One region of the Butyrivibrio sp. XBB1001 genome, then DNA from elsewhere that is predicted to be linked to it. Evidence: riboswitches for the same ligand, from Rfam matches in the RefSeq annotation. Region 1 holds a riboswitch; each other region holds the start of a gene.

Region 1 (3,195 bases):
TGGTGCAGGACAGAATACTGGTGCCATAAGTGCTACTCAGGTGGGCCTTGGATCTAAGGTTAGTTCAGTATATACAAATATTTCAGCCCAGGGCTCAATGCAGACTACAGGAAATGCACTGGATCTTATGATCACAGGACCTTCATTTTTTATAGTAACTCCTGACAATGCAACCAGAAACTATAGTAGAGATGGTTCTTTTGCCATAGATGCAAACGGAGATCTTGTTACGCAAGGCAACGGATATTACGTAATGGGCGTAATGGGAGAAGGTGGAGTTACTAATGGAGCGACAGTAACCAAACTAAATGTCATAAACAGAGTTTCTGTTCCTGGCAAAAATCCGACTGATCCGGCCAGAATGATCGATTATATGGCGGGTTCGCCAACTACTCAGGCTTATTTTAAGGGAAATATCGATAGCGATGATCCTTCATTAAAAGAAGGAAAAGGCCTTGCTTTTGAAATCTATGGAAATGACGGTAAACCATACACTTTAAAATTTACAATTGATACAGCAGGGGACGAAGATCCGAGTACATTCAATCTTAATTTGGATTCTGTTATAGATGAGGACGGTAAAAAAGTAACGGTTGACCAGTTTGAGCCTATAAAGCTTGAATATGATAAGCATAATGGAAGACTGACAAGTGGAGACAATGTCCAGATAAACGTAAGCGGCGAGGGTGCTAATATAGGCAGCTTTAATCTTGACCTTTCAAACACCACCAATTTTGCAAGCTCAATGTCAGGTCACAATTCAACTATTTACGCTTACAAGGGCGATACCCAAGGATTAAACAAAGGTTATCCAGAGGGAGAACTTACTCAGATTTCATTCGGAACCGATGGTTCTATATATGGAAGATATTCTAACGGCCAGACGATTAAGAAAGGACAGATTGCAGTAGCCGAGTTCAACAACGCTATGGGTCTTGAAAAAGTAGGCGATAATCTGTATGCTGCCTCACTTAATTCCGGAGCTGCACAGGTTATGGATGTAACGACTGATGGTGGATATATTAACAGCGGAGTGTTAGAGGCCAGCAATGTTGATCTTGCAAAAGAGTTTACAGACATGATCACAACGCAAAGGGGATTTCAAGCAAATAGCCGCGTAATAACGACATCTGACGAGCTTTTACAGGTCCTCAAAGGCCTTAAAAGATAATGGTAAATAGTATAAAAAATGTATAAAGTTTTTATAAAAAATGGAAACTGTGTAAATTTTTACAATGTTATGAAATTTTGAATCGTAGAGCTGGACTGGTGTTCAGCTCTTTTATATTTGGAAACTGTGAAAAAACTTTGAAAAAGTAGTTGTATTTCATTTCGCTAAGGTATATATTAGGCTTACACGGCGAGAAATAATCTTAGCTAAACACTAGATAATATTAACTTAAAACAGTTAAGATTCATACTTAATATAAAGGCAAAACCATCGGAAGATGGTGACGCAAAGCTAAAGGGTCTTAAGCACTTTTTTGAGTGCCAGATAGCCAGTTGCTGGTGTCATTTTTGACACTAAGATGATGGCCGAACTGTTAGAAGTAATTCCCACAGACGGTCTATTTTTTTGGAGAAATGAAAGTACATGGTAGTTCATGGATGAACGGTCTGCATTGGTTATGCGGACTTAGTACAAGGAATTATTTTTTTGTGACTGGAATTTAAGCTTTGCGAGGCCTTTTTATTACTATTGTTGAGGTATCTACGCGAAGTTTGTCTGCGATAGATACCTTTTTTACGTTTGAAGGGCAGGGAAAATGGCAGAACTGAATCTTAAGAAGCTGAGCAGAGCAGAACTATTAGAGATGATGATCTCTTTTTCCGAGGAAGCGGAGGCTGCCAAGCAGCACGAAGCAGAACTCAAGGAAGAGTTAGAAAAAGAAAAAATGATACTCCAGCATGATTTCGCTGAAGAGAGAGCGCAGATGCTAAGGAACTTCGATGAAGAAAAGGCGGAGATGAGAGCCAAGTTCAATGAACAGAAGGCTCAGATGCAGGAGAAATTTGACAAGGATATAGCAGGACTCAAGGCAAGGCTTGAGAGAGAAAAGGCTCAGATGCAGGAGCAGGTGGACGACAAGCTCTTTAAGATGGAGAATTCGCAGTCTCTTGCTGAGGCTTCCATCAAGCTTGGAGGCATCATGGAGTCGGCTCAGAGAGCAGCAGATCTTTATGTCAGCACTTTGAAAAAGAGTGCTGAGGCTGAATACAAGGAACTTATGCTGGAGATAGAAACTTCAAGGCTCAAGGTTAAGAGAGCAGAGGAGATTCAGCTTAAGAAAATTGCCGAGAAGGCAGGCAAGACAGTTGAGGAAGTTTTGGAAGAAGCTTCTGAGAGCGAGAACAAGAATGACAGGCAGGAAGAAATTCCTGTGGATATAACAGAAGCAGCGAGGGAGAAGACAACAAAGGATAAGACATCAAGGAAAGCGACAGTAGAAAAGTCAACATCAAGGAAAACAACTGCTAAAAAAACTACAGAAGATAACATCAAGGAAACCAGGAAGAGTACCTCTGCAAGAAAGAAAAAAGATGAGTGATACACAAAACCTTAAACCTTCGATAGATGAACTGAGGAAGGAACTTAAAAGGGAAAACAGCAAAAAAGAATACCGTAAGGTTCTGCGCAACACACTTATAGTTGTGGTTTTTGTGGCAGCTTTAGCGGTTCTTGTATCTAGCTTTTTTGTTACAGTTTTGAAGGTTACAGGAGACAGTATGACTCCTACACTTGAGACGGGGCAGATAGTCATAGCCCAGAACAGCAAGGAGTTTGAGGTAGGAGATTTACTGGCGTTCTATTATAACAACAAAGTTTTGGTAAAAAGAGTTATCGGTTCCCCGGGAGACTGGGTGAACATCGATGAAGATGGTAAGGTTTCAGTTAACGGAGTTGAACTAGTTGAAGATTATGCATCAGATTTTAGCTTGGAGCCCACTGACATAACATTTCCATATCAGGTTCCCGAGAACAGATGGTTTGTTTTGGGAGATCATAGAAGCGTGTCCATTGATTCAAGATCAAGTGTTGTAGGATGCGTGACCAAGGAACAGCTGATCGGCAAAGTGGTATTTAGGGTATTTCCATTCAGTGAATTCGGTGGCCTGTGAAGATACATGCATAGAAAACTTAGTTTGAGGTAATGAAGCATGCGCAAAGTTGACGAGAATCGCGCACAAAACTAC
Region 2 (3,195 bases), on a different contig from region 1:
AGGAAAGTATAATACTGCAAAGGTTTTCACAGATAACTGCGAAGATGTTTGCGTTGAGCAAATAAGAGACCTGTTGGATCAGGAGCCATTTCGTGATTCGAAGGTAAGAATTATGCCTGACTGTCACGCAGGAAAGAGTTGTGTTATTGGCTTCACGGCAGATTTGGGAGACAAAATAATTCCTAATGTGGTAGGTGTTGATATTGGCTGCGGAATGCTGACAGTAGAACTTGGCAAGGAAGCCATTGATTTTGACAGGCTGGATAAGGTAATAAGGCAGTATGTTCCTTCCGGAAGAGAAGTAAATGAAGGACGTCTTATGAGATTTCCGAAGCTTCAGGAAATGAAGTGCTACCGTGAGCTTCAGGACACTAAGAAGATGGAAAGAGCTATTGGCTCACTTGGCGGAGGAAATCATTTCATCGAGATCGACAGGGATGATGATGGCAACCATTACCTTGTAATCCATACCGGAAGCAGAATGCTGGGAACAAGAGTCTGCGAGATTTATCAGAAGATGGCAGTAGGCCTCCACACTGGCAAGGAAGCACTTTGGGATGAAGAGGACAGGATCAAGAGGGAATATAAGGTAGCCGGAAGAAGATCAGAGATTCAGGAAGTGATCAAGGAACTTCATCGCAATTTCAGGCAGACTGCTCCGGATCTCCCACTAGATCTTTGTTTCCTGCATGGTAAGTACAGCCAGGATTATTTATATGATATGAAGATTTGTCAGGAATTTGCAGATGAGAACAGACATATGATTGCCAGAATGATCATTGATAACTATGGTTTCAAGCCTCTTGGCGAGTTTACAACTGTTCATAACTATATTGATCATGACAGCAACATTGTAAGAAAGGGCGCTGTATCAGCAAAGAAGGATGAAAGGCTCATTATCCCAATTAATATGAGGGATGGATCACTTATCTGTGTCGGAAAGGGTAATGATGACTGGAACCAGTCAGCTCCCCACGGTGCTGGAAGAAGATTCTCAAGGACAGAGGCTTTCAACAGATTCACAGTAGAAGAGTTCGAGAAGGCAATGAGCGATGCAGGAATCTACACTACCTGTGTTAACCATTCAACGCTGGATGAGAGTCCGTTCGCATATAAGGGCATGGGCGATATCGTAGATAATATCGAGCCTACAGCTGATATTGTTAAGGTGGTAAAGCCAGTTTATAACTTCAAGGCCAATAGTACCACAGTCAAGAAGACAACAAGGCAGATTGAAAAGGAAAACGAGAACGACAATTCTGGAGACGAATGATGCTCGTTAATGCGTCTACTGATTTATAGAAAAATGAATGCTTTAAACTATAAATAAATTATAAAAAATGATTATATTACTCTAAAGAAGCGGCTTTGCGGGCTGTGCTGCATTGACACATTTTGTCTATCTCAATAATATTATTTTATAGGAATTCTTGGCAAAGCAGCCGAAAGACTGTGACGCAAAACTATTAGGGCCTTTAACATGGTAGCCAGTTGTTAAAGAATTTTGCACCGTCAGGAATGGCGGTGCTTTTTTGTTTTGGGAGAGATAATTAACAACCAGAATAGCCAAATCACAAGCGTTACATTTTTTTGCTTTTGCAAATAATTAGAAATGAAAAGTATGGTGCCTTACATACATCGTACGGAAAGGTGAATATGGAAACATCAAAAAAAGATTTATATGGCATTTTTGAGGGATTACTTCAGAAATATGAAGAAAGCGAGACACAGGTTAATTCATGTCTAAAAATGTTACAATCCGAACACATTGGAAAGGTGGATTTTTCTGAGCAGAAACGCACCATAAAACAGCAAATGGCAACTGCACAAAACAAGTTTACTATTGCCACTATAGGTATGTTTAAGGCTGGAAAGTCAACAACATTAAATACTTTATTGAATTTACAAGGCGAAACGGGATTAAGTTGTGAGTTTGAACCAGATACTGCAAAAGCAATACGAATAATGAAAAAGTCCGAAAATCAAAATTTTGATGCGGAAATAGTTTACAGGGATGGTGCGGATTATAAAGATGAAGAAATGAGCTGGAGCGAAGCAAAACAATACACTAGTCAAGTCGCGTTAAATGATAACCCTAGTTTAAAGCGTAAGGCAGAGCAAATCTCAGAAGTTCGATACTATATTGATTCAGACATTCTGGATTCATGCGATTTTTTAGATTTGCCTGGACTGGGAGTGAATCCAAAACATGATCGGGTGACAATAGAGAAAAGTAATGAATGTGATGCTGTGTTTTGGATTGTATCAAATACCGAGGAGGTAAATAAGGACACTTTGTCACAGTTGCAGTTGATAAAGCATAAAATGATTCCAATTATTAATGTTTGGTACAACAGCGACACTAAGAAAATTGTTGGTGATTTTAGCTATGATGAAATGAAGGATATTCTTCTGAATAATTATAAAGCATATATTGGTGAGAATACTAGAATTATGAAGTACTGTGCCAAAGCTATAGAAATGGCTTTGGATAAAATTGTTGATGGAGCAGATAAGGAAGAAGCGTTCGAAGACAATGTTGATGATGCTTGGGGATATGATGCAATGCAAGAATGTCTTCATGATTTGGTTTATGGTGAAGGTGCTGATTTAGAGGAAGAAAAAAAGGAAAGACTAATTAGCAATGTGCTAGATGCATGTTCAGATATGGACCAAAAATTGGATGGTACGATTTCTGAAATAAAGAATGTAAATAATAAGTTAGATAATCAAGTACGCTCAAATGAGTTAATAAAAAAGAAAATATCAAAAGCATATCATTCAAATCAAATCGAACTGAAAGAGATAGCAAGTAATTCAGTGGACGAAATAATTCAAAGAATAAACGAAGCGTGCGAACTGTTTATTGATGCAAAAATGTCTAGCTTAAAGATAGGAGTAGCTCTTAAAGCTTTATCTCAAAAGGGGAAAAAACAGCTACAAGAAGATTATAGACGAGAGTATATTTCAAAATATCTGGAAATCGATAATTTTGAAAAAGGAGGAACATGGATTAATTCTGTTATGAACGAGTTTAAGGATGACCTGACCTCAATTTTTGAAAATGAGTATTCTAAAGCCGGGTTAGATATGGATGATCTGGAAGGAAATCTTGATAATAAAGTTCGATTAGATTTGAAGTTTTTTGATGCAATTGGAGAAAACATGAGTATTGCTTTTGAGCAAATCTGCAAA
Region 3 (3,195 bases), on a different contig from region 1:
TCTGAATATTATCTATACACTATGCCTCAGAGCCATATACACGCATATTAGCATCATCTGCACATTTGCATGTACATCAATTTTCATTTCCGCAATTAATCCATTTGGCAAAATGCCAATTCCCATCAAGCTGACATATCCTCTAATGTGAAGTATGACATCTTCTCATTAAGTGTCTCTGCCATATCACGAAGGTCTGCAGCTGCATCGTTGATAAGAGCAAAGGTAGCGTTAAGCTCTTCCATAGAAGCATTTGTCTCCTGGGAAGAAGCTGCATTCTGCTCAGAAATTGCAGCAAGCTCAGCCATGATGTCTGAGAAGCTTGCCTTAAGGTCGTTGAGAAGACGAATCTTTTCAGCTATTACTTTTGTTGAGTTTTCAACGTTGTTGACGTTATCTACTACATTGTCCATATCGTTCTTGGTAGATGTAAGCTGATCGTTCTGTTCCTTCATGTCCTGTCCAAGCTGACCGATAGTATCAACACTCTTCTGTGATTCCTTTACAAGGGTCTCTACAATAAGGTTGATCTTCTCAGCAGCCTCCTTTGACTGCTTGGAGAGGTTGCCGATTTCAGAAGCTACTACTGAAAAGCCCTTTCCATACTCACCTGCTCTTGCTGCCTCAATTGTGGCATTAAGGGAAAGAAGGTGTGTCTGTCCTGCGATGTCAGTAATGATATTGGAAGCTTCCGCAATATCCTTAACAGAGTTATTTGTAAGAAGAATCTGGTCGTTGATGTCCTTCATTGAATTCATGACAGTGTCGTTCTTGTCCATAAGATTTCCAAGTGTATCCACTGTACGCTGAGCGCCTGTAAGCATCTGGCTTGCCGCATTTGAAAGAGCCTCAACCTTAGCAGTGATGTCTTCGATGCTATCACCCATTTCATTCGTGTTATTTACTGAGTTTTCCACACTTTCTGCCTGAGAAGTTGCGCCACGGCTGATATCCTCAACTGCATTTGTTACCTGCTGTGCCACCTGAGAAGCAGTCTCTGCTGAATTTGCAAGACTTACGCCTGAATTAGTAACATCCTCAGAGAGCTTTTTAGTCGCACTGATAACATCCTGAAGCTTATCTCTAACCTGGGCTGAACTTGCAGCAATAACGCCAAGTTCATCTTTTCGGTTAAATGTACGATCATTTATATAAAAAGAAAGTTCGCCATCTTCAAGGCTCTGAAGTCCGCCAACGATATCACGGATTGACCTTGTAGATCTTGTAATGATAATTCGGGCAACTCCCCAGTTAAAGAAAAAGAATCCAAGGAAAGTAAAAATGATTGCTCTTCCTGCAGCTCTTAAGTTATCCACAACGATAGTAGTATCGCGGCCTGCAAAGATCATTCCCGCAACTGTTCCATCTGTGTTCTTTAAAGGAAGATAATATGCATACCAGTCCTGGCCTGCGATTTCAAAGTTAGTTGCAAGGTACTCATTTCCTTTTGCAATAACTTCAGCTACTACGGTATCTGATGCCTTTGTGCCTTCCATTCTAAGCCCTGTGTCTGCATCTTTAAGAGAAGTCACAAAACGTGTATCTCCGTAAAAAATAGTAAAATGCATATTTGTCTTGGCGCTAAGAGCATCAAGCTGTTCCTGATAGATGTCGTGAACGGCTGTTTCGCCCTTCATAAGTTCTCCGTCCTCAGAAAGATGCCAGTCTCCCTCAAACTGATGGGACACTTCATCATCAAGTAGTACTGCTGCTGCGTGCAATCCTTCTGATAAAGATGTGTAATATGCTTCCTGAATGTGCCTGTAGCCAATATAGCCTACAAGCGCTGCCATTAAAAGTGCAAGCGCTGACGCGATAAGAATAATACCGCGAACCATGTTTCTTGATTTTTTCTTCATAATAAACCTCTCTACATAAACAATAAAACAATAAGAAAGAATGTCGCTTGCGACATTCTCGCGCGAGGCGCGGATGCTTTAGCATCATTTTCATCTCGCGCCGATGCGCATCCTTAGCGGAGCGTTTTTTATGATGTAGGAATTTCGGAGAAATTTCCTATATCATAAAAAAAAGCACAGGAGACACGTCCCATGCTTTTGATAATCCTAACTAAGTAGAATGCAACTGGCTGACATGTTAAAGTCCCTATAGCTTTGCGCCGCAGGCTTTCGCCTGTTTTGCCAAAAATATTTTTTTAACAACGAGGATTATAATGAAAAAATTTTATTAATGCAATATAAAATTTTTATAAACTTATTTTTCTATTACAATTTACTATATTCTTTCGGTAAGCAGAAAAGAAATTAGCAATGTTGTAGAAACCAATTTTATAAAACCGGTTTCCGTATCCCCTTTGAGCTACTTCTCAGAAAACTATTCCATCCTTAAAGTACTGGAAAAAGAGATCTGCGCCTGCCATGCACATTGCAAAAAAGCTAGTCATGATCATAAGGAAAATAGCGGCTTTGTCATAGACTATCTTATCCGTAAGATAATTAGAGATAAGTAGTTCAACGCCAAGGCCTATTATCATAAAGGGCCAGAGTCTGAAGATCATTTCATAGGACATGATTCCCGTAAACATGTGGACTACAAACAAGATTCCGAAGACAATCAGCGAAAGCCCCGTAGTCACTGAGCCAACTCTGTGGGTTCTTGTATACTTTGGTTTCTGATCTGAAACTTCTTTTTCATTAACAGCTAATGTTTCTCCCATTTTCAGCCCTCCCCGACAAGTTCTTTTTTCTTACCTCTGATAAGGAATATTCCTGCCGCAATCAGCACTATCGCAACAACAAGACTTGGGATATCCTCAAGTAAAGGATAGATGTCGTCCCAATAGCTCTCTGGTATATAGCGGACGATGATGTCTGAGATATAACTCCAAGCCATGGCAATTCCAACAAGAATCAACGCATAGGCACCAATCTTGCGCATTGTTTCTGCCTTGATCTTAAAGGCGTTTGTAGTTACAAATTCTTCCCAGATGTACTTATCCTCAAATGCAGCAAAGCTCTCATCATCAAGGCCCGCTACATTTCTGGCATGGAAGAATCCAAAGCAGTATATGAGCATTAAAACAAATAACAAAAAGTCAATCCTCATAGTTGTTATTGCCCCGCACAACAGGGCAAATACAGCAAGAATACTAAAGCCGTTTTTCATAAATCCCATGTACATTTCTGCTGCTCCTGGGCAGAAAGAAAATATAAAAGTAAAAAACTTGTTCTTTTT

Evidence for each region. A riboswitch is a leader RNA that binds a small molecule or an ion and turns the genes downstream of it on or off. The one in region 1 is predicted to bind cyclic di-GMP.
Region 2: it holds a riboswitch for cyclic di-GMP, as region 1 does, so the genes downstream of both, G631_RS0108780 (dynamin family protein) here and G631_RS19870 (hypothetical protein) in region 1, are expected to answer to the same signal.
Region 3: it holds a riboswitch for cyclic di-GMP, as region 1 does, so the genes downstream of both, G631_RS0116925 (methyl-accepting chemotaxis protein) here and G631_RS19870 (hypothetical protein) in region 1, are expected to answer to the same signal.

Annotation. Positions count from the first base shown of each region.
Region 1 covers NZ_AUKA01000002.1:90,798-93,992, forward strand. The annotation lists gene G631_RS17820 (flagellar hook protein FlgE) at 1-1,171, shown strand, start outside; cyclic di-GMP riboswitch class I at 1,422-1,511, shown strand; gene G631_RS19870 (hypothetical protein) at 1,767-2,549, shown strand; gene lepB (signal peptidase I) at 2,542-3,120, shown strand; gene G631_RS0103285 (Spy0128 family protein) at 3,160-3,195, shown strand, end outside.
Region 2 covers NZ_AUKA01000008.1:54,127-57,321, forward strand. The annotation lists gene G631_RS0108770 (hypothetical protein) at 1-12, shown strand, start outside; gene G631_RS18665 (RtcB family protein) at 1-1,273, shown strand, start outside; cyclic di-GMP riboswitch class I at 1,423-1,499, shown strand; gene G631_RS0108780 (dynamin family protein) at 1,657-3,195, shown strand, end outside.
Region 3 covers NZ_KE384201.1:222,706-225,900, forward strand. The annotation lists gene G631_RS0116925 (methyl-accepting chemotaxis protein) at 126-1,859, opposite strand; cyclic di-GMP riboswitch class I at 2,078-2,153, opposite strand; gene G631_RS20505 (LiaF transmembrane domain-containing protein) at 2,327-2,677, opposite strand; gene G631_RS20510 (hypothetical protein) at 2,680-3,195, opposite strand, start outside.